Regions from separate parts of the Paenibacillus sp. FSL K6-0276 genome, predicted to be linked through region 3. Evidence: riboswitches for the same ligand, from Rfam matches in the RefSeq annotation. Region 3 holds a riboswitch; each other region holds the start of a gene.

Evidence for each region. A riboswitch is a leader RNA that binds a small molecule or an ion and turns the genes downstream of it on or off. The one in region 3 is predicted to bind cobalamin.
Region 1: linked by a shared signal. The riboswitch ahead of MHH52_RS03945 (S-layer homology domain-containing protein) and the one ahead of MHH52_RS04560 (DUF4430 domain-containing protein) in region 3 are both predicted to bind cobalamin.
Region 2: linked by a shared signal. The riboswitch ahead of metE (5-methyltetrahydropteroyltriglutamate--homocysteine S-methyltransferase) and the one ahead of MHH52_RS04560 (DUF4430 domain-containing protein) in region 3 are both predicted to bind cobalamin.
Region 4: linked by a shared signal. The riboswitch ahead of MHH52_RS02390 (anaerobic ribonucleoside triphosphate reductase) and the one ahead of MHH52_RS04560 (DUF4430 domain-containing protein) in region 3 are both predicted to bind cobalamin.

The regions. Positions count from the first base shown of each region.
Region 1 covers NZ_CP150276.1:900,665-906,206, forward strand. The annotation lists gene MHH52_RS03935 (transposase) at 1-252, shown strand, start outside; partial or broken gene MHH52_RS03940 (cellulase family glycosylhydrolase) at 316-1,763, opposite strand; cobalamin riboswitch at 2,143-2,344, shown strand; gene MHH52_RS03945 (S-layer homology domain-containing protein) at 2,509-5,542, shown strand, end outside.
Region 2 covers NZ_CP150276.1:4,450,151-4,455,692, forward strand. The annotation lists gene MHH52_RS21065 (DUF4349 domain-containing protein) at 16-1,140, opposite strand; gene MHH52_RS21070 (hypothetical protein) at 1,380-1,619, opposite strand; gene MHH52_RS21075 (DUF1540 domain-containing protein) at 1,744-1,896, shown strand; gene metE (5-methyltetrahydropteroyltriglutamate--homocysteine S-methyltransferase) at 2,036-4,336, opposite strand; cobalamin riboswitch at 4,490-4,696, opposite strand; gene MHH52_RS21085 (undecaprenyl-diphosphate phosphatase) at 4,890-5,542, opposite strand, start outside.
Region 3 covers NZ_CP150276.1:1,020,470-1,026,011, reverse strand. The annotation lists gene MHH52_RS04560 (DUF4430 domain-containing protein) at 1-2,480, opposite strand, end outside; cobalamin riboswitch at 2,753-2,954, opposite strand; gene MHH52_RS04555 (glycosyltransferase) at 3,081-5,542, opposite strand, start outside.
Region 4 covers NZ_CP150276.1:516,253-521,794, reverse strand. The annotation lists gene MHH52_RS02410 (MerR family transcriptional regulator) at 1-575, opposite strand, end outside; gene MHH52_RS02405 (GNAT family N-acetyltransferase) at 674-1,234, shown strand; tRNA gene MHH52_RS02400 (tRNA-Thr) at 1,626-1,697, opposite strand; gene MHH52_RS02395 (MTH1187 family thiamine-binding protein) at 1,792-2,100, opposite strand; cobalamin riboswitch at 2,474-2,709, shown strand; gene MHH52_RS02390 (anaerobic ribonucleoside triphosphate reductase) at 2,941-4,926, shown strand; gene nrdG (anaerobic ribonucleoside-triphosphate reductase activating protein) at 4,923-5,438, shown strand; gene MHH52_RS02380 (ribonucleoside-diphosphate reductase subunit alpha) at 5,494-5,542, shown strand, end outside.

The sequences.
Region 1 (5,542 bases), 120 kb from region 3:
GCCATGCTAATGATACAACGGAAATGGATAAAGTGGCGTATTGTTTTCAATGTAGCTTCTGTGTTGTCTACGCTTATTTTAGGCAATATTTCTGCCCTAGCCATATATGAAATATTAAGAGACAACACGGTATTTATGACCTCGATCCATGCGATTTTTCTGAACCCAATGTTCCTTATTACAGGGGCCTACCTTGGAGTATATCTGGTCTATCGATTGATGTTGATCACGTATGAAGAAGTTTATATATGATTTAATTAAAAATAGGAGTGTCCCCGTGAAGGGAAACTCCTATTTCTGTTAAACAGCGGAAGGCTAAGAAGACTTTCCTACAACACTGGTTCCACTCTTCGTGATTTTGTACGTAATAACGTCGCCATTCCAGAAGTGGAATTTAAGACTCACTTCACCGTCTTTTACATCTTTAAAGAACGCTGGAAGCAGCTTGATTTCTTTCGTGTTATAAGATGGTGAGAAGGTATTGCCGAACTCCTTGAATGGAGTCCAGTCTTGAGGGCCTGCATTTCCTCCAGCGCTATATACAGCCTTCATCGTGGCAAGCTGGCTACCATTAAAGGTAGTCGGAATAGCAAACGATTCGGTCGTCCCTTTAGCATTGCTTAATTTGGTAGTGTCATTCACGATGACCTTTAGTCTCCATGCAACACCTTTGTTGAATTTCAGCGTTAACACGGCATTTTCACCTTATTTTTGAGAAGCTGTGAGTTTTTTGAGTTGGCTGGCTTTGAGTGTGAGCTCCTCGCCATTCAAGGTGTAATCTTTGCCCTTGGTTAAATATTTCCCATTTACACTAATCGTGGTTAGCTTATTGCCGTTTAGGTTCAGCTTCACCTTGGTGTCTTTGATCGTTGCACCTTTTTTTAGATAGACCAGATCGCTTTCGGTGCTGGAGGAACGTTCCTTCAGACCAGACATTAATACGTTGTGCAGCTCGGAATCGGACCACTTATACGTTTTGCGGTTGAAATGCTGCCCGTTATCCCAGAGCATGGAGGTCATTTTCTTTTCTTTTAAATAATAGGTCAGATACTCGAAGAATTTCAGCTTCTCGCCTTGTTCAATCACACCTGTGTCTTTATCGAATCCAAGCAGTCCGAACTCACCGACGATGACAGGGATTCCTTTGGCTACGAATGTGTTGTAAACGTTATCAAAAGTTTGGGTGATATCGTTTTTTATATCTTTTTCAAATGTGGTGTAGCCAGCGATATTCACACTAAACGGCCAGAAGCCATAATAGTGAACGGTCGCGATAATATTCGGGTCGTTTAGAGCTGTGATCGTCTTGTAGAGCTGATCCATTCTAGGCTGCGTAGGAGAAGTCTCTAATGAAGGTAGAACTAGTGGGCGTACCGCATTCTTCCCACCGGAGTTCCGAACGATCTGATGGAAGGAGGTGTTGAGCTCAGTAAGCATTTGCTCCATCTTCGCTTCATCTGTGAAGCGGGGTTCATTGATGCTTTCGAACATCAGCTTATCGGATTTATCCTTGAAGCGGTCCGCAATTTGAGTCCATGCTGCATTATAACGCGCCAGCGTCTCATCATGCTTCTCTTCCATATGGCTTACCCATAACCAGGAGTCGTGATGGACATTGATCATGACATAAAGCTTGGCGTCCAGCCGACAACTTCTTCGACACGGTCGAGGTAAGCTTTTTCTATGGTGTAGTTCGGTGCTTCGCCTATGTGTGAATCCCAATTGATCGGAATTCGGATGCTTTTGTAGCCTTGTGCGGATAAGAAAGATTTCTGGATTCGAGTAGTCATTGAATTCTCCTTTGTAAGATAATTTTTGAGGATGCTTAAATCTGGCCTTGCCTCAGTACTTAGTGGTTAGATGAAAACGAACACCTCCATTATTTTTTTGTTAACGCTTACCAAATACCCTAACATAGAACATTTCTAGTGAGTGCCTTACTAATTTGTGGTAAATTCATATATGAATTAGTGATTTCCATTTATCTTAATGTGATGGAGGATGGTTTTGAGCTGAGAGAAAAAGAGTATATTGTGGTTAAAATGATCTGATATTCAATAGGATTATCGCCAACTACTTGTTATATAAAAAACAAATATTACATGACAAATGCATACATATTAGATATGATGGAGCATGGAAAATTTAATATTAGCAATAGGTGCCAATTATGAATGTTTCGGAAATACAATCATAGATTGGTTAAATGGAAAGCGGGTGTGAATCCCGCGCGGTCCCGCCGCTGTGAAAGAGGAGTCCTTGCAAGGTACCACTGGGAAACTGGGAAGGTAGCAAGGGTGATGATACTTGAGCCAGAATATCTGCCTATTTCTGTTACACCATCAAACTCTACGAGCGATAGAGAGGTGCTTGATATAGTATTTGCAGCTATTATTGCGCTTCACTATCTTAAACCTCTTAACGTTTATGTTGAGTGGTTTTTTTGTATTGTTAAATAAGTTTACTCTGTTTTTTATCATAGGAAGTGAAGGGAAGGGTTAAGAAAAAATGAAGAAAAATAAGTTTTTAGCTTGGTTACTCATTGTAGCTGTATTTATCACTACATTCTCTACAAGTATAGTTCCGGCTCATGCGGATGGAGCAACATCTACACTTAAAGGATACGTAACTGTATCTGTAGAAAAATTCACATTGGGTCAAGGGTATATTAAGGAACCTATTAAAGTTCCGTTCTACGAAGGGGACAATGGCGCATCACTAATAACACGTGCGCTAGGAGAAGGTAATTATAGAAATTTCGGAAGTATAGATAGTGGTTTTTATTTATCTGAAGTTAAAGATAGTGGCAGAAGTGAAGGGAATATTCCACAATATATTTTAGATATGATTTCGGCCGATGGGAATACAGTCGGCACTAAAGCAGACCCAGAGTGGTTGAGTCAGTTTGACTATACCTCCATGTCGGGTTGGATGTATGCCGTAAATAATGAATTTCCTCAGTTCGGGATGACTGATTATCAGCCTCAAGACGGTGACATCATCCGAACACAGTTCACCACTTATGGCTATAGTTCTGATCTTGGTGGCTGGGGAGAACCTCCATTTCCATTTGCCAATAAGGATGCTTTAACTGCGAAAATCGCAGAAATTAACAGTGACCCGAATAAAGAAAGTATTTTGGACAGAACAGTAGTACAAAAGGCAGTTTACCAAGCTTATTCAGCGCTCGAAAATATGGAAAGCTCTCAATTAAGTGTAGATCATGCGCTTGTCGAGCTTACCAATTCTTTAGATATAGAGCCACCTGTTATTACTGTAAGTGGTATTCAGGATAAACAGGAAGTATCCGATAAAGATTTAAGTTTCAGAGTAGCTGTCACAGATAATGTATATAACGGTATCATTCCAGTAGTGAAACTAAATGGAGTCGCTCTATCTGCTACTAATGGTGAATATAAGGTTTCTCTTAACCCAGGTGGTAATGTAATCACTGTAACGGCAGTAGACGGAGCAGAAAATAGAGCAACGCAAACTTATCAAATTACCTACAAAATAAATGCTACAACTGGAGTAAATGAACAGTTAGATAAGAGCCTTGCTTATATTCTAAACACCGTAAAGAACCCGTCATTTGGAACAGGTAGCGGAGAATGGTCAATTCTTTCTCTAGCACAGGTCAACTACGAAGTGCCAAGTGGTTATTATGATCTCTATTACAACAATGTGGCTAAGAAAGTAACAGAATTAATGAAGTATGGAAAACTCGATGCTACTAAAAGCACAGAGCATTCCAGAGCGATTCTAGGACTTACCTCTATCGGAAAAGATATCACGAATGTTGCAGGGTATGATCTATTAAATGCCCTTTCTGATTATAAATATGTTCAGAAGCAAGGGAATAATGGTCCCATATTTGCTCTGATTGCCTTGGATAGTCATAACTACGATATCCCAGTATTATTCCCTAATCCTGATAAAGATGGAGTAATATATCAAAGTACAAGGGAAAATCTGGTTCAGTACATCTTAGATAAAGAAGTTAAAAAGGGTACAGATGACGCTGGTGGTTGGGCATTAGGAGTAACCAAAGCCGATGTCGATATGACCGCGATGGCGATGCAGGCTCTTGCACCTTATTACGCAACTAATACAAGTGTAAAAGCTGCTGTAGATCGGGCGATCAAATGGCTATCGAGTACCCAAAATGATCAAGGCGGATATACAAGCTGGGGAAGTACAAGCAGCGAAAGTATCTCGCAGGTAATAGTAGCCTTAACTGGTGTAGGCGTAGATCCACATATTGACCCTAGGTTTGTAAAAAAAGGGAATTCGCTTATTGATGCACTGCTTACCTTCGCAGGACCGGATGGTGGATTTAAACATATTCTAACCGGAAAAGTAGATGGAATCGCAACGGATCAAGGTACGTATGCACTTATTGCTTACGATCGTCTGATCAATCATAAGAACCGTCTATTTGATATGAGTAATGTGGTAATTAAGCAACCAGAGGAAACGAAAGAAATAGAAGTAACGTTACCCTCAGGAGATAAACCTAAAGTTGTCATTTTTCAAAATAGTAATAATTATATTCTTCCGATAAATTCAGGGGATAACAACAAAGAAATTACAGTGGAGATCCCGGAATATAAGCAATCCACAGTAAGTGTTAATTTACCTAGTAACAGTAATCTGCCTAAGTTAGAGGTTACCAAAGGTAACGTATCTGTAGCCATTCCTAAGGGTGCACAAGTTACAAGTGGAGATTCCTCTAAGGTTGAATTGCTATCACCTACAACGGGCACAGAATCTGCGCTAAAAGATAGTCTGAATCAGATTATTTCTGGGGACAAGAAGCTGGAGAGCATTATTCAAGCTTTTTCCATGGGTGGCAGCGCAAGAGTAGAATTTAATCAATTTATAACATTAACCTTTAAGGGACTTAAGGGAAAAGATGCAGCTTATATTCAAGACGGCACACCTCATACGATTCAAAAATTTGCAAGTGATGCCTTAGGTTTAGCGAGCGACAAGCTTGAGTACGCCTATGATGACGGAAATGATTTAATTGTAAAAACCAAACACTTCACGGATTACGTTGCTTACACTTCCAGTGCAGTACAAACGCCTGGTGGTTCAGGCAATGGATATGTAACTTTATCCGTGGATAAGCTTACGATCAATAAAGGGTATGTTGTTCCATCTGTACAGGTAGATCTACAACCAGGTGACACAGCATGGTCTGTGCTAAAAAGATTACTAGATACCCACGGTATCGAATTCAGTGAATCTTGGAGCAGTAAATACGGAAGTGTTTATGTAGAATCGATCGCAGGCGATGGGGAATTTGACCATGGCAGCGGTAGTGGATGGATGTATAATGTGAATGGATATTATCCTGGGTACGGGGCATCTCAATATACCCTGAATCCTGGAGATAGTATTCAGTGGCGTTATACTACGGATTTGGGTGAGGATATAAATGCAGGTATGCCAACCTCAACCCTGCCTAAACCTGGCGGTACTCCTGCTCCGGGTGGTGCAGTCGGTGGTGGTGATCCGAATGCGAGTCCAGCTCCAG
Region 2 (5,542 bases), 2.7 Mb from region 3:
TTTCTTCATATAAGCTTACTCTTTCTTTGAATCCTCACTAGCCTTCTGATCATCCTTTGAAGCTGCCTCTTTAGGCTCTGTTGCCGCAGGCATGACTTGCTCTCTGTTCAGTTCCTTATTCCCCTGACGAATCCTCTGTGTCTGCTGCTCCCGACGCTCACGCATATTTTTGCGGGTAACTAAAACAATGGCTAAAATAATGGCTACTCCGATTAGTATCGGTAACGCTCCTGCAAGAATAACGACAATCCATTGAAACATAACAGATAACGCATTCAAGCTTCCTTTTAGAGCATCCGAAGCCCGTTCCATTAATGGACCTTGCTCCTCCTTCTCCTTCACAGCAATGCTTGCATCCGTCTGATACACTCTCAGTTCTACCGTAGAGAAGGATACATTCTGATTTATATAACGCATTCTACCTTTAATCTGCTCAATTGTTTCCTGAATCGAACCAAGCTCGTTCGCGAAGGCGACCAGATCAGTGGATTTAGTTGCTTTTTTCATAAACTCTGTATATTGCGCTTCCATTAGTTGCTTTGCCTTCAGACGCGACTCCAGATCAACGTACTCCTCCGAGACATCCTGACCTTGGATGCTGCGCTGTAGAGATTCGTGTTTAACTTTCTCTAAATTATTCAGAAAAGGTGAGAACCCTGTTGCAGGCACCTTAAGGATAAATGTTCCGCCTTGCTCGTACTGCGACATATTTTCGTTAAACTCAATAATATATCCATTAGCCATTGTTACCATATTACGAATTTCAGTCTGAGCTTTTCCGTAGTCTTCTACTTCCATGTTAAGATTGGCTTTATAGATCAGCTTCTTGTTCAATCCCGCCACTACATCACTGCCTGTAAATCCTGCACTTGCTTGATTTGTATTCTCTGATGTCGAGCCCTTTACTGCTGAGTCTTCGCTGCCACCTGCTGCTGTCTCAGGTGCTGCCGAGGTACTCTGATCCGCGGATGAGGCCATTGAGTTTTGAGCTTCTTCTATCTTTGCTGCTTCATCATTACTCATACTACTATTATTCTTTGCCAAACTATCCCCCGCCGAATTGCTATCCGCTGAGCCACAACCCGCCAAGACCACCGCAAGAATTAATAAACATAAGTAATGCAGACCCCATTTTCGCATTCTCATTCCTCCAAAAAATGTAGTAGATACCGCTTACACGGATCATAATATAGTTACGGAATGTCTTGTTCTAAGCAGATCTCTTCCGTACTCTTTACTATGACGTTCCAAAACTTGGAAGGTTGCACTGAAAAATGGAATTACAAGCAATTTCCTTTGATTTTATGCTCACTAAACAGAAAAGGAGCCGTATTTCTGCGACTCTTTTGGCTTAAAGCTATTATATTTTGTGCAAAGTTCTAACCTGGGTTTGAAGCACTTTGTTTAATGACATAAACACAATCTGGTAGAGAACCGCTTAATAATCTCGCCATGTAAATATCAACATCATAACCAGTAGTACCTACAAGAACTGAAGAACCCTGAACATTAGCATAGCTCTTCTCTGTTAATTTTGTAACTATTTCGTTATTAAAAACCCATTTTCTTACAAGCGCTTTATTTGGTACAATTACCACGTCTAACCACACAGAAAACACCAAATACCCTCTATTCATAATGAATGAGGGCGCGGCATGGTTCTGTTCGGACAAGCTCCACCTTGCTGAACAGAGTAGTTCACTGAATGATGCTGTCTATCACAACAAGGGGAGGTGTACCCACATGGCAAAAGACGTAATTTGTGAAGTTAACTCCTGCACCCACTGGGCAGAAGAGAAAAAATGCAGTGCTGATTCTATCTTTGTAGCTTTCCACAGCTCACAAGAACCTACACGTGCAGAAGAAACAGACTGCAAAACTTTCGAAAGCAAATAAGATAATAACTTGAAGGGACCCTCCACGGTTCCTTCTTTTCTTTTTTCATTCTAACAAGAATGAGAATTATTATCAAGTGGCTGAAATAAGAAGCCAGGGTGAAAATCCCCGGCTTCGATTTACCGTATACCTATTTTGCCTATTTGGAGGCTATAACTCCTGCCTTCTCCCTAGCAATAGCAGCAGCTCTTACCATGTTACGAAGTGCATCTTCTGTCTCCTGCCAGCCACGTGTCTTAAGACCGCAATCTGGATTAATCCAGAACTGTTCAGGATCCAGCACCCGCAGCGCACGATCAATATTAGCTGTCATCTCTTCTACTGCAGGAACTCGTGGACTATGGATATCATATACACCAAGACCGATTCCTTTATCATATTCCTGCTCCTCAAAGCTGACGATCAGTTCCCCGTGGCTACGGGAAGTCTCAATAGAGATGACATCAGCGTCCATAGCCGAAATTGAATCTATCATGTCATTGAATTCGCTATAGCACATGTGAGTATGAATTTGTGTCGTAGCCTTCACATGATTCGTCGCGATACGGAACGACTTCACCGCCCAATTCAAGTATTCCTCACGATCTTCTGCCTTCAAAGGAAGTCCTTCGCGAATAGCTGGCTCATCCACTTGAATCATCTCTATGCCTGCATCTTCCAAAGCTTTAACTTCATGGCGGAGCGCTAGGGCAATTTGATTCGCTACTTCTTCTCGACTAAGATCATCACGTACGAAAGACCAATTGAGGATCGTAACGGGTCCTGTCAACATTCCTTTAACAGGAAGCTGAGTCAACGACTGAGCATAGACGCTTTCTTTTACGGTCATAGGTTGGATAAAAGCTATATCCGCATAAATAACCGGTGGTTTGACGCAGCGGGAACCGTAGGATTGAACCCAGCCATTATTTGTAAATAAATACCCATCCAGCTTCTCGCCGAAAAACTCTACCATATCCGTCCGCTCGAACTCACCGTGCACCAGTACATCCAGACCTAGTTTTTCTTGGAAGGTGATTGCATCCGCGATCTGCTCACGAACGAACCCGTCGTACCGCTCCTGATTCCATACGCCTTTACGCCATTTCAACCTTGCCTGGCGCACTTCTACGGTCTGTGGAAAGCTTCCGATCGTTGTCGTTGGCAGAAGTGGAAGCTGCCATTTCTCTTGCTGCACCTTCAGGCGCTCAGCAAAAGGCAGACTGCGATGGTCCGGTAAATCTGCAAGGCCGATAACTTGCTCTGCTACATCCTTACGGCCGCGTTCAGGAAGTGCACGGAAGGCTGCAAGGGCTTCGCGACTGGCTGTCAGCGCAGCAGTAGCTTCTCCGGTACCCTCTAAGGCTGCAGCAATCAGGCCAAGCTCACTAAGCTTCTCATCAGCAAAGGCTAAAGCAGCCTTGACGGTTGTCTTCAGCTTCACCTCACCCTGAACGGTGACCGGAACATGCAGCAAACTGCATGAAGGTTGTAGAATAAGACGATCAAGCGGTACATGTACACTTAGCTTCTCTATTAGCTGTAGCTTAGCATCCAGATCCGAGCGCCAAATGTTGCGACCGTCAATAATCCCCGCTCCCAGCCATTTATCCTCAGGCCAGCTAAGACGTTCAATCGACGCCAGATTCGTTCCGCCATCATGGACAAAATCTAGTCCCAAACCTTGTACCGGAAGCTTGAACAATGCCTCCAGCGGTTCAGCAGCTTCAAAGTAAGTCTGCAGAATAATATTCAAGCCTGGCACGGATTCAGCAATTTCTGTGTATATCAAATTAAGCAATTCCAATTCTGAAGTGCTTATTCCTGTAACAATCGCTGGTTCATCGATTTGTACCCAGCTTACCCCTTCTTGCTTCAGTTCCTGCAACAACTGAACGTAGCCTGGAAGAAACCGAGCGGCAATCTTCGCAATATCCGCAGCTGCAAAACCTTTTGACAGCTTAAGGAAGGTATAAAGGCCTAAAATCACAGGTTTACCCTCAATCCCCGCCTGGGATTTGGCAAAACGATAAGCTTTCAGTGGTTTATTCTCGGTCAGACGCGGCGTTTGTTCACCGATCTCTGGAACGATGTAATGATAGTTCGTATTGAACCATTTAGTCATCTCGCAGGCGGTAGCCTCCGCATTTCCTCTAGCCATCGCAAAATAAAGATCAAGCCCAATGTCGCCACCATCATACGCATAACGTGGAGGTACGATCCCGAACATTACAGCCGTATCCAACACATGATCGTAGAATGTAAAATCATTTACTGGAATTAGCTCAATTCCTGCCATCTGCTGAGTCTTCAAATGCTGAAGCTGGATTCCTGCCATTTCAGCACGGAACTCTTCCTCATTTATTTTTCCCGCCCAGAAGGCTTCCAACGTTTTCTTCCACTCGCGGTTTTTTCCGATTCTTGGATAGCCAAGATTGCTTACTTTTACTTTGTTCGTCACTTTGCAGCTCTCCTTCTCCATCTTCTTATTTTGGACTCGATATCACTTGTATTCCTATAAAAAAGAGCGCCCTTCCCTAAAAAAGTCAAAGGGAAAGACGCCCATGATATACCTATGGCTAGCGTCTAACACCTTCCTATCTTCCGTAGGTGAAGCAGTGCTGTTGAAACAGGCAGGTCTCCTGGCTAGCGGTGTCAACATCCTTAGCAGTCTTCCCAGCAGTAGTAAATTGCCAGTGACATATGTTGCTATGGACTCTTCCGTTACAGTGGCGGGACCGCATCGGCTTCGAACCGAATTTCCCTATTAAGCCTACCGGACTACTAATTCCCGGCAAGCACCTGTCTCCGATATTGTCAAGCTAAAACGCCTTCGGCGTCCTTTTAAGGACGGTAAGCGTTTATGCGAGAATTATAAGGATAAAGTGAAACTTTTACTTTATCCTTATAATTAATAAAGTATGTGTCTTAATCTGATGTCATCATACGTGAAAGCCCCCATAATCTGCAATAGATTACGGGGGCTTCTGTTATATCGATTCCTTATAACGGATTTAGAAAAATACGAAATATACTACAGCAGCAAGTATTATCCGGTATATAGCAAACGGTAAAAGCTTGATCCGGTTGATCAGTTTCAAGAAGAAACGCATCGATAACAGCGCAAACACAAAGGCGCTGATAAAGCCTGCGATGAAGAACGGTAGAGCATCCATGGTGAAATATTGCCAGTTCTTCATCAGCGAGAGTAGACTGGCGCCTGCCATGATTGGAACAGCCATAATAAATGTGAAATCAGCAGCAGCGCGATGACTCATACCAAGGAGGACACCACCAGAAATCGTCGACCCGGAACGTGAAAATCCCGGCCATAACGAGAAGCATTGGACCAGACCAACACCTAGCGCCTGCTTGTATGTAATCTGATCAACACTCTCCGTTTGGATCTTCTTAGGTCCAAACAGATCCGCAATAATCATTAATACAGCACCGACTACTAGACCGATTAACACTGTTGATGTAGAGAATAAGTGCTCGTCAATATAATCATTAAACAGAACGCCCAGCACACCTGCTGGCACTAATCCTACAAGCACCTGTGTAAGCTTAAGGTGTCCACCCTTCTCGAGCTGCGGTTGTTCCTCAATTACAGGGTCCAACTGCTTCCGACTGAAACGCTTTAACCCCAACAGTTCAATGAACCTAT
Region 3 (5,542 bases):
TTCCATCCACTGCTTGGACCGCCATCAAATTCAGCCAAACCATCTATAGATTTCACGTATTTACTACCAGCGTTTCCGGATGATACAACCTTATCACCCAATTGACTGATCAGTAAGCTATAAGCCGTTTCGCCTTCTTTTAGCGCTACTGTTGTACTGTTCAGCATCGTTCCCTTCTTGCTATCCCCAACGACTGAAATGGTTGCAGTAGCTTTAGCCGAAGCAATATCAGCTGATCCAACGTTCAGTGATTGAGTATAACGCGCCACACTAGGTACACTATCTTTAGCATACCCGGTAACAATTATCGTATAGGTATTCGCTGGTAGACCTTCGTCAAAAACAGCTACACCCTTAGCATTTGTGATTGCCTTCTTATCACCGATCGAGACCTGCACTCCAGCGGCTGGAGAAGTCACTGGATCGGAAGTAAAGGTATCCTTATTCCACACCCATTTCTTCTGAGAGACTGTTACTGTGAAAGCTTCACCCGGCTTTGGTTGTGATGAGGAAACAACCGCGGTATCAACAACCTGTGTGGTTTCTCCGGCATAATATACAAGAACCCGGTCGGATTCCTGTAATTCAAAAGCGTCCATACCCAAACTTGGGTAGATCCACTCCCCGCTACGCCATACTATGAAGCTCCACCAGCCGTCGTAAAGTCCTTGCGTAATTCCATGGATACCCGATACAAAATTTCCGTAAGAGGATTTCGTAATATCCACTTTAAAATCATTGGACAACCCTAATTGCTGCAAAGCTTCAAGGGCATTGGAAGTCTTTATAGTCCCCTCACCGATCAGTCCTTGCGGACCCTCAACGGTAAGTAAAGCCGTTACATTCTTAGGAATCACCTTTAGATCTTGAGTATATTTAGCTATCGATGGCGCTTTTCCTTCACGATAGCCTGTTACAGTCAGTTTGTAATCACCTGCTGGAACATTCCCCGAGAACAAAGCCTCGCCTTTAGCATTCGTCGTTACGATACGATTACCAATTTGGACCTGAACGCCAGCAGCTTTGGCGGTTACAGGGGAGGACGTATTCGTTACAGCGTCCCATTTCCATGTCTTACTAGTCACGACTACGGTAAAAGAATCGCCCTCTTTAGGGCTTGGTTTGGACACCGTTACCGAATCTACAAGCTTAGTGTCGTCTCCGGCATAGTAAACCAGTAGCTGATCTGAATCTTTAAGCGCAAAATCGCTCATTCCAACATCTGGATTGATCCATTGACCACCACGGGATACGATATACATCCATCCATCATAACCGCCATAGCTTCCGCCCAGAACGTTTCCAATTCCTGTGACATAAGCACCGGATGGATTCGTGATCGGCAAGTTCGTTTGAAGTGCCAGCTTCTCCAGTGCTCCAAGTGCGTTTCCGGCATATACATATCCCTGTGCTAATGTACTATTAGGACCTTCTACAGTAACAGGAGCATAGATTAAGGCACTCTGAACGGATGACTTAGAAAAATCGTATAGCTTGCTGTTACTACCTTTATAGAGCAGATTGTAGGCAACAAGCGCCTGAAGACCCTGCTCCGTGGCTAGAACATTGCTGCTTCCACCACGGCTATGAGCGAAGCTTCCGTCAGCGAGACGGTAGCTTAGTAGGTTACCGATCAGATTTACTTTATTCTTGGTATATTCTAATCCACTTGGATCTACACCGAAGGATGTAAGACCTAGAATAGCTTGTGCTGCGCTTTCAGCACTATCTCCGTAACCTCCATGGCTATCCTGAGCATTGGACAACCAAGCCACAGCTTGTAGTCCTGCTGTGTAAGCTTCCGGATTACTCTTATGTGCCGCTAGAGCGGCCAAAGCTATCGCTGTCATATCAGGCTCGCTCGCGCCTGTCGTTAAGGCAAAGCCACCATCTTGATTTTGCTTAGAAATAATCTCAGCAATGAGCTTATCCACAGTCCATTTTGCGTTATATGGAATGTTATATTTGCCAGAATCCAGTGCAATCAAAGCATATACTGGATTATTAAGTTTCTGTCCACTGATTTTGTCATGATTATAGATCTTCTCTATTAAATTATAGCCAGGAGCTGTTCCGCTTCCAGCAAAGCTGGTAGGATCGGCACCAATTGCTCTTACTGCGAGTACGATTCTCGCATAATCCGTTACGTTCGCGAAATTTCCCTCTGCATCTTTCACCTTTTTCTCAAGGGATAGGCTATAACTCGCAGGCAGTTTATATCCTGCTTGAGCTAGTCCAATGGCTTGCCAATCTGACTGCAAGCCACCCTTTAGAATAAATTCTGCAGCCGTATAGGTCGCATCCGCAACATTAATCCGCTCCGCATTAGTAACTGAATCACTGGATGCTTCCTGCCCAGTGCTAACACCCGCCTCTGCGAAGATGGTTCCTGCAGGAGCAAGAGATGTTCCTAGAATCGAAATGACCATGAATAGGGCCAGTCCAAGTACAAAAAACTTGGAGGAGAATATTGTCTTCATTGTTCAACCTCTTTCTATAAAGGAATGGGTACTACACAAGCATATACGCCTTCGGCGTCCTTATAAGGACGGTAAGCGTATATGCGAGAAATATAAGGAAGTATAGATGCAAAACTTATACTTTCTTATATTTTGGAATAAGAGCGCACAACATAAAGACCGCCCCTATGAAGGGCGGCCCGGGAAGATAACAAATCGAGGCTGGGGCGCTTGAAACTCTACGACCACACAGTCTATCTGTATATGTTCCACATTCTTACCCCACGAAGAATAGAAACGCTCATGAAAAAGGCAGGTCTCCTGGCTAATGCTTCATCGCTGCTCTCCACCTTCCCGTCCTTACTTCAGAACAGTGGTTTATAGAAGAAACGCTCCGCATGTACAGTGGCGGGACCGCGCCGGAATTTTACACCGGACTTCCCTTTTAAGCAAACTCCGGTTTAGAGAGTCTGCACCTTTTCCAATATGTAGTATCTTATTGTGATATTCATAATCATATCTATTAATCCACAGCATGTCTATAGAAAAGCTTTGTATGAGTAACAAAAAAGAATAGCAGAACCAAACCTTTCGGTATAGTCCTGCTATTCAGAAATTCCTTTATTCAGCTGTTCCTTCCGGACTTGCAGTTGCCGATGGTTCAGCACTTGAATCAACATTCGGCGTATCGTTTGGAGCAGGATCTACGATCAACGTAAATCTACCAGCCTTGATCATGCTTTTCTGAACGATTGTCGCTCCCGGCTCCAGGGTAACCTCCACCTGATAGGATGGGTGTACTCCTTCTGTGACAGCTGTCGCGGAAGGCACAACTGTGTTGTCCTCCGCATCAGATGAAGGCGAAGGAGACGGAGAAGCATTGACTACTGCGTTAGTAGCGTCTGCACCTTCTGCCGTTCCATCAGTAGTGTCAGCAGAATTGGAATCGCCAGACAAGTCTCCCTCATCCGTTCCATCCGTTGACGGAACTGAACAGGTTCCATTGCTAGCAGCGACCTTAAAGCTCTTATCCACCACATTTGATGAAGTCATCAAACTAATCTCCGTCGGATTAAATTGGACACAGTCATCCGCGTTGGCAAAAGTGAACACCAACACACTGCTTCCTTTATCTTCATCAGCGCTTAAATCCTTCAAATAAACGGAAGCCGGCGGAAGCTGACTGCCTGGACTCTGAACAGGTGTCGGCTGAGGGGTTGTCCCAGGCAAGGCCGTCTTCGAATCTTCCGGACGTAGCATACTGAATACGATAATTGCAATAATCACCAGAATGCCAGTGATGGAACCGGAGATCAGGAGTCGAAATCGACTGCGGCTGATCCAACGCGCCAGCGGGGAAGCGAGCTGGGAGCGGGCTTCATTGTACACATTTTGTAGAGCAGGCCGAGCGGTAGCGACATAGCTTTTGCGGAATTCGCGATTCTTGAATGCCTCGCGGTCACTGTTCAGGAAATACTTCAGAATCGCCCGGCGATAACCCGGATAAATCTTTTTATTCGATATCGTAAATAAAGAATTTCCTTGGGACCAAGCAAAGAATCGATAGATAGCATCCTTATCAGTACCGGCCTTATGCTTAACTAACTCCAGGAGTGCGTCATAATCCAGCGGACCATCTTCGCGCTGACTGGTATAGTAGAAGGCTAGTGGAAGCCGTTCAAATGGCTCTAGAACACGAGCTTCCTTCAGTAACCGGCGACCGAGCAGCTGTACATCGTCCAGTTCCTTCGGAGACAAGCCTGCAAAAATCTCTTCATTCGGATTCTCTTCACCAAACCAGCGATAAGCAGCGCGGAGTGCATTTTCTTTCTGCTTGCTAATTCTATCAAGTGGCGGTTGCCAATCCACTACATTGCCATAACGTAAGAAAACAACCTCAAGCAAGTCCTCTTGCGTCATTTCAGTAAGTGATAGTCGGTTCAGCAAAAATCTATCAGCAGATGCGGCAAGCTCCAGCATGAGCGAGAGTACCATAGGTGTAACTCCTGTACCTCTACGTCGATCTTTTTCCGCCTTATCTACAATCCCATGAATTTCCGCCACCGCAGCAACCGGATCAGTCTCCAGTTGTAGCTTCTCTAGCAAATAATCCCTTACTGCATCCTGAGCAAAAGGCCGTTCTAACGCAGCCGGTAGAAACCGGCCCCAATGGAGTACAAAATTCAAAATGTCCACAGATTTTGGTGCAGCGACTAGTCTTGACTCCATATAAGGCTCTAATAGTTGCTTGCGGAAATACGATTCTGACATCACCCGTTGAAAGAAGGTAGCACTTAGCTCATCATTGCTCTCGATGATACCGTAAGCTGCATTCAATACATCTTTCCGGCCTGCTTCCACGCTATGAAGCATACCATTGATGAAATAATCCACGATTCTGACTTTGTAATTATGACCCTTGAGCACAAAATATTCCTTAAAGCACTCCATAATAGCAGGCTCCGGAACATTCCTTTGCCGGACTAAATCAAATTCTCGGTCGAACCGCTCCAAGAAAATATCGTTCAGTCGGACTCTGGAATGAATGGCCCCCTCAGCTTTTAGGTAAGTAAGCAATTCACTCAGCACCGCGCTCTTGTTCTCCGTATATAAATGCTCATTCCCCTGCTCAATCTCATAAAATACGGCTAACTCATTATAGAAAGCGAGCGATAGTTTATGCTCAGGGCTTTCTCCACGTAGCATCTGATCAGCAAAACTTACGAAATCGTCAAGATCCCCTGGATTCAGAAGTAACAGCTTCCAAACCAGATCAGCATACGGCTGACGGGCCTCGCCAAAATCTACATTCCCCATCCGCCCTGAAACCAAATCGAATGTAAAATCCTTCTCGATGTTGCGATCACCGGGACGGAGCGAACCTTTTTCCACAAAGCTAAGATGGATATATTTACGGCTTTGCGGTTCATTGGCATACGTAATCACGCCTAATCTACGGCGGAATTCATACGGTAGCACGCTATAAAGAATCTCTGTAAGCTCTACCGCCCGCGTGGACAACTCTGTGATCGGTACATTTAGAGCGATATAGATTTTTTTCTTACCTACCACAGAGAGCATCA
Region 4 (5,542 bases), 500 kb from region 3:
GTCTCTCTATAATCCCCTGCTTCCAAACGACTTTGATCGATGGAACAAATTGCAACCTCAAGTTCAACCCATTCTTCCTCGAGCTTATGAAGTTGTTCATAATACTTACGAATAGATTCCTTCTCGCCATCTCCTTCAGCTACGCGTACAGCAATAAAATATTCTTCCTCGCATTCTTCAATCCACGGCACTCCAATGACAGCACGCAGTCCTCGATCCGTAATTTTGATAGCTCCTTGCAGTATATTCTGCATGCGCGCAAATTTATTCTGCTCTATGGTCAGCTGCTGTTGCATTTGTATAAGGATGGATAAAAAATGTGACGAATTCTGATTTTGAATATAGTCCCTTATTTCTTTTAGTGCCATTCCTGCTTCTTTTAAAACTGAGATGATTTCATAGGTATAGTACTGTTTGATATCGTAATAACGATAGCCATTGGGATTAGTTATCCTAGGCTTCAAGATGCCGATTTCATCATAGTAAAACAACGTATGTTTGCTTACTCCGCATATTTTTGCAAATTCACTGGTAGTAAGGTATGGATCATTCTTTTGATCTGATATGATGTTCATCCCCCTATTGACTATAGGGTTACCCTATACTGTAAAGTTTGTTTTTGCAAGGATCCGATGGATTTTTGCCCAGTATTTTTTGAAGAAGGATGAGAATAATGATAAGACAAGCCACGAAGAAAGATGTATCCGAGGTAAGCGAACTCATTTATATGATTCTGGATGAAAAGGAGTCCTATTTCACTGAAAATTACATAAAAAAAGAGGTCATGGCGTTTATTCGACATGCTTATGCCCAGGAAATAAGCTTCTTTAGTTATGCCAATATCATCGTCAAGGAAATAGAGGGCCAGGTTGTGGGGATTGCGTTAATGTACGATAGCAAAATGACTGATGCATTCTGTGAGCAATGGGAAAATGATGTGGCGCTCTTCTTTGGAGAGGACCAGGATGAATTCGAAACGAGCGAAGCTCAGCCTGGAGAATTTCATTTGGACACAATTGCTGTTGTCGAAGAATTCCGGGGACAAGGGATCGCTAAAGAACTTCTTGAAAAGATGGATCAAAAGGCATACAGCCATGGCCATACCAAGCTGTCATTAAATGTTTCTGCTAAGAATATTGCAGCTAAGCGACTTTATGAGCGCCATCATTATAAGGTCGAGTGTCAATTTCTAATTTCGAGCCATACGTACTTTCATATGACGAAAAGCTTATAGGTAAAGCGGGCCATTAAGGAGTCAATTAACATGCAACGATTTAATAAAAATCCTTAATAACCTTCCAAATGTGTTACAAGGGATTTTAAATGCAGCACTTATCATCTTAGCACTTGTTTTATCTATAAAACAGCGCGGCCCCAAAAGCCCCGGAAGCCGCGCTGTACTTCAATTTACCGTGTAAGTACCGGTGGATGAATAAAGAGGATGGCGGATCATTTTTCATATCAAAAAACCTCCCACAAATTTCGTAGGAGGCTGCATATTTTACCGTAAATTAGTACCGACGCACGCCCGTTTTAGTACTCGGAAAGCGTTGGCCTATCGTTGCCTATCCGTAACATTCAACGTGTGACAAAACGTTGGTATGACGGGATAAACTAACGAAGGATGCTGGTGAAGGGAATTGAACCCCCGGCCTACGCATTACGAGTGCGTTGCTCTACCCCTGAGCTACACCAGCTTAAAGCTGATTCTTCTGTCAAACAAAAAATATTATACAACTTCCTGCCAGAAACGCAAGCCTATTTCTCCCTGTTCCCTACTCTCCCAAACCGCTATTCCATCTGTAGTTTACGCTCCACAGACTCCAGCTTTCCACGGCTAGTGGAGGGCTTATCACGGCGGTCGTCTATTTTAAGTGAGGTAGAGACACGCTCTGCACCTGCGGCAAAAGGAGACTCATGCAGCGCTTCTACCGCTGCGAAAATACGCTGAAGAGGCCCTTCGATGATCGTCCCCATGGATGTAAGCTCATAAGTAATCCCTTCTACCGTCTTCAACACTCGCTGCATTTCTGCAACATAGCTGCTAAGACTGGTACTGCCTGTTCCAATCGGAATAACGGTTACTTCAGCAATAGGCATGAGAATACCTCCTCGAAATTTAAAGTATGTGTCTCCTTCTATTGTAACAACTCCACCGCTCTCCCACAAACCAAGTCAGCAGTATGATGATCCCCTCTTTTTCCTACGAGCACTCCGAAATATAGCTTCGGCTAAGGGTAGTTTTTCTTAAGTAAATTCTAGGGTCGTCTGCACTACATTTATGGACTCTTTGTGGCATCTTTTCGGACAATTTATGAATCATTTTCCACGTGCCTGTGGATCAATTGTGGATTACTTATGGACAGCCTGTGGATCATTTGTGGAGTACTTTTGAAGAACCCACTCTCTGCGCGGGTTTTCTAAAAAACTATTTACAAACACAACATCTTGGGTTATTTTTATCTAACGACAACAAAATATAGTGGAGACAGGCGCTTTGATCCTTTATCGGATTTAGAGCTTAATAGGGAAGTGCGGTGAGAATCCGCTGCGGTCCCGCCACTGTAACCGGATGTCCTTCTCAAGCTTTTAGAAGCTTAAGAAGGACAGATCTCCCGGCAAAAGCCACTGAGGGTTAAGATAGCCCTTGGGAAGGCGCTGAGAGGTCCTACGGAAGCCAGGAGACCTGCCTGTTTCGACGACACCAACTATGAATGCCTGCGAGGAACAGGAACGGTGTCCGCATGCGGTCATCTTCTGAGAGACCACTGCAAATATCCGTGTGGATATTTACATAACGCATCGGGCATTTTCTGCCATCCTCGCTAGGGGATGCTTTTTTTATGAGATCAGAATGAATATACAGCCGCTTATAGCGGTCCACTTCTTAATGATAGGACGATAGATGTTTTTCTTTTATACTGAGAGGAGAGCTATACAATGACGTTGTTGGAGAGACAATTTAACGGTACAACAAATGCACGAGAAGTTCTTTTAGAAGAGCTCATTGATTTAGGGCGCGATATTATCGACAGCCGGGATTTGGACCTACTGCGCGAGAATGCCAATTTGAACGGAGAGAGCTTCTCCGGTAAAATGAGCAAGTTCGGCAGTGAATATTCGAAATGGTACGCCCGTAACTTTACGATGCCACCGCAGCTAGTGCAGGCCATTGATGACAATGTCGTCTATGTGCATGATCTGGATCAATACGCGATTGGAACGACCAACTGCATTTTTATCCCGTTTGATAAGCTTCTCCGCGAAGGCTTCAACACCGGCAACGGCAGTGTTCGTCCCCCAAACTCAATAATGACAGCTATGTCACTGGTAGCGATCATTTTTCAATCCCAGCAAAACGCTCAATATGGCGGCGTATCTGCCAATAAACTCGACTATGATCTAGCGCCTTATGTAACCAAATCCTTCGCCAAGCTGTTCCGCAAGGGTCTGGAATACTTTGAAGAAGGACAAGCTGGTGAATCTTTGGGTGAAATCACAATGAGTCGGACCGATCTAGCCGAGTTATATCCGAAATCATTCCGTTATGCACTAAAGGAAACCGAAATCGAAACCCTGCAAGCGGCAGAAAGCATGGTACATAATCTCAATACCATGTCCAGCCGATCCGGTGGTCAAATACCGTTTACCAGCATCAACTACGGGACTTGTACTTCACCAGAAGGCCAGCTTGTGATCAGTTCTCTGCTAACCGCAACTATGAATGGACTTGGAAGCGGAGAAACACCCGTGTTCCCGATTCAAATCTTCAAATGTAAGCAAGGGGTCAATCAACAGCAGGGCGATCCCAACTATGAATTGTTCCTAAAAGCAGCTGAATGTTCTGCACGCAGACTGTATCCGAACTTTGCTAATCTAGACGCTCCGCTCAACTTGCAGTATTATGATCCAAGTGATCCTGATACGGAATTTGCTACAATGGGCTGCCGAACCCGAGTGCTCGGTGACCGTTTTGGGCGTAATCATTGCTCCGGGAAGGGCAACCTTTCCTTTAATACACTGAATCTGGTTCGGCTCGGTCTGGCACACGGCACAGTAACAGGCCGACGTACCGTCGCAGACGAAGCTGGCTTCTATGAAGATCTAAATCATTATATGGATATTGCGCTGGAAGGACTTCTTCATCGCTTCCGCATCCAAACCGCACAAAAAGCTAAAGCATCCGATTTCATGATGCGAGAAGGCGTCTGGGAAGGCGGCGAAAATCTCGCTCCTGAAGACTCTGTAGGCGATCTGCTGAAGCATGGTAGTCTATCACTTGGCTTCATCGGTATGGCGGAATGCATGAAATCCATGTACGGCAAACACCATGGCGAGGATATGGAAGTCCATGCCAAGGCTTTGGCTATCGTGCGTCATATGCGGGAGTATTGCGATCGGAAAAGTGAGGAACTGAATCTCAACATCACCTTGTTCGCAACACCAGCAGAAGGCTTGTCTGGAAAATTCACCAAAATTGATCGCAAGGTACTGGGTTCTATTCCAGGTGTAACTGACCGTGAGTATTATACGAACTCTTTTCACATCCCTGTATACTACGATCTGGGTGCTGCTCAGAAGATCAGCTTGGAAGCCCCTTTCCATGAATATTGCAATGCCGGTGCTATTTCTTATGTCGAAATAAATGGCAATGCCCGCAGTAATCCATCCGCTTTTATCAAAATCATTAAATACGCGCTAGAACAGCAGGTCAGCTATTTCAGCATTAACCATCCGATTGACCGCTGCTCTGGCTGTGGATACGAAGGCGTAATCGGGACAAACTGTCCGTCCTGCGGCGTGCATGAGACGGAAGTACATATCCGCCGTCTGCGCAGAGTTACAGGTTATTTGACTGGCGACTACCAGACCCGCTTTAATGCCGCCAAGCAAGCCGAAGTACGAGATCGCGTTAAGCATCTATGAATATTTGTGGTTACTATCCGGAGTCGATTAACGAGGGAGAGGGCATGCGGGCCGTCCTCTTCCTCAGCGGCTGCCGCCATCGTTGCCCGGGATGTTTTAATCCCGAGACATGGAATTTTAAGTACGGTGAAGTCTTCACCCTAGAACGTCAACACGAAATTATTGCAGAAATTGCCGCTAACCCACTGCTTGATGGTTTAACACTGGCAGGTGGTGATCCTTTTTTCTCGGCAGAGGAGGTTCTGGGGTTCATTCATGAGCTTCGCGCTGTACTGCCAGGCTTCTCCATATGGATTTACAGTGGTTATACTTACGAGGAACTAACCGCCCTTCCCGGTTCGCCGGAGTGGAATCTACTTACGCAGTGTCAAGTGTTAATAGATGGACGATTTATAGAAGAACTGAAAGATACTACACTTCCTTACCGAGGAAGCACTAACCAACGCATAATCGACATTCCGGCCAGTATGAACGGCTCGGAGGTCTTTCTGTGGCAGCCTACTGCGCTATAATATATCAATTTTTGATATTGAAAATTAACCCAAAATAAGAAGGGATGAAATAACCATGCCACAATTCGTAGTAAAACCAGACAATCGCCAACTGGCTTTTGATG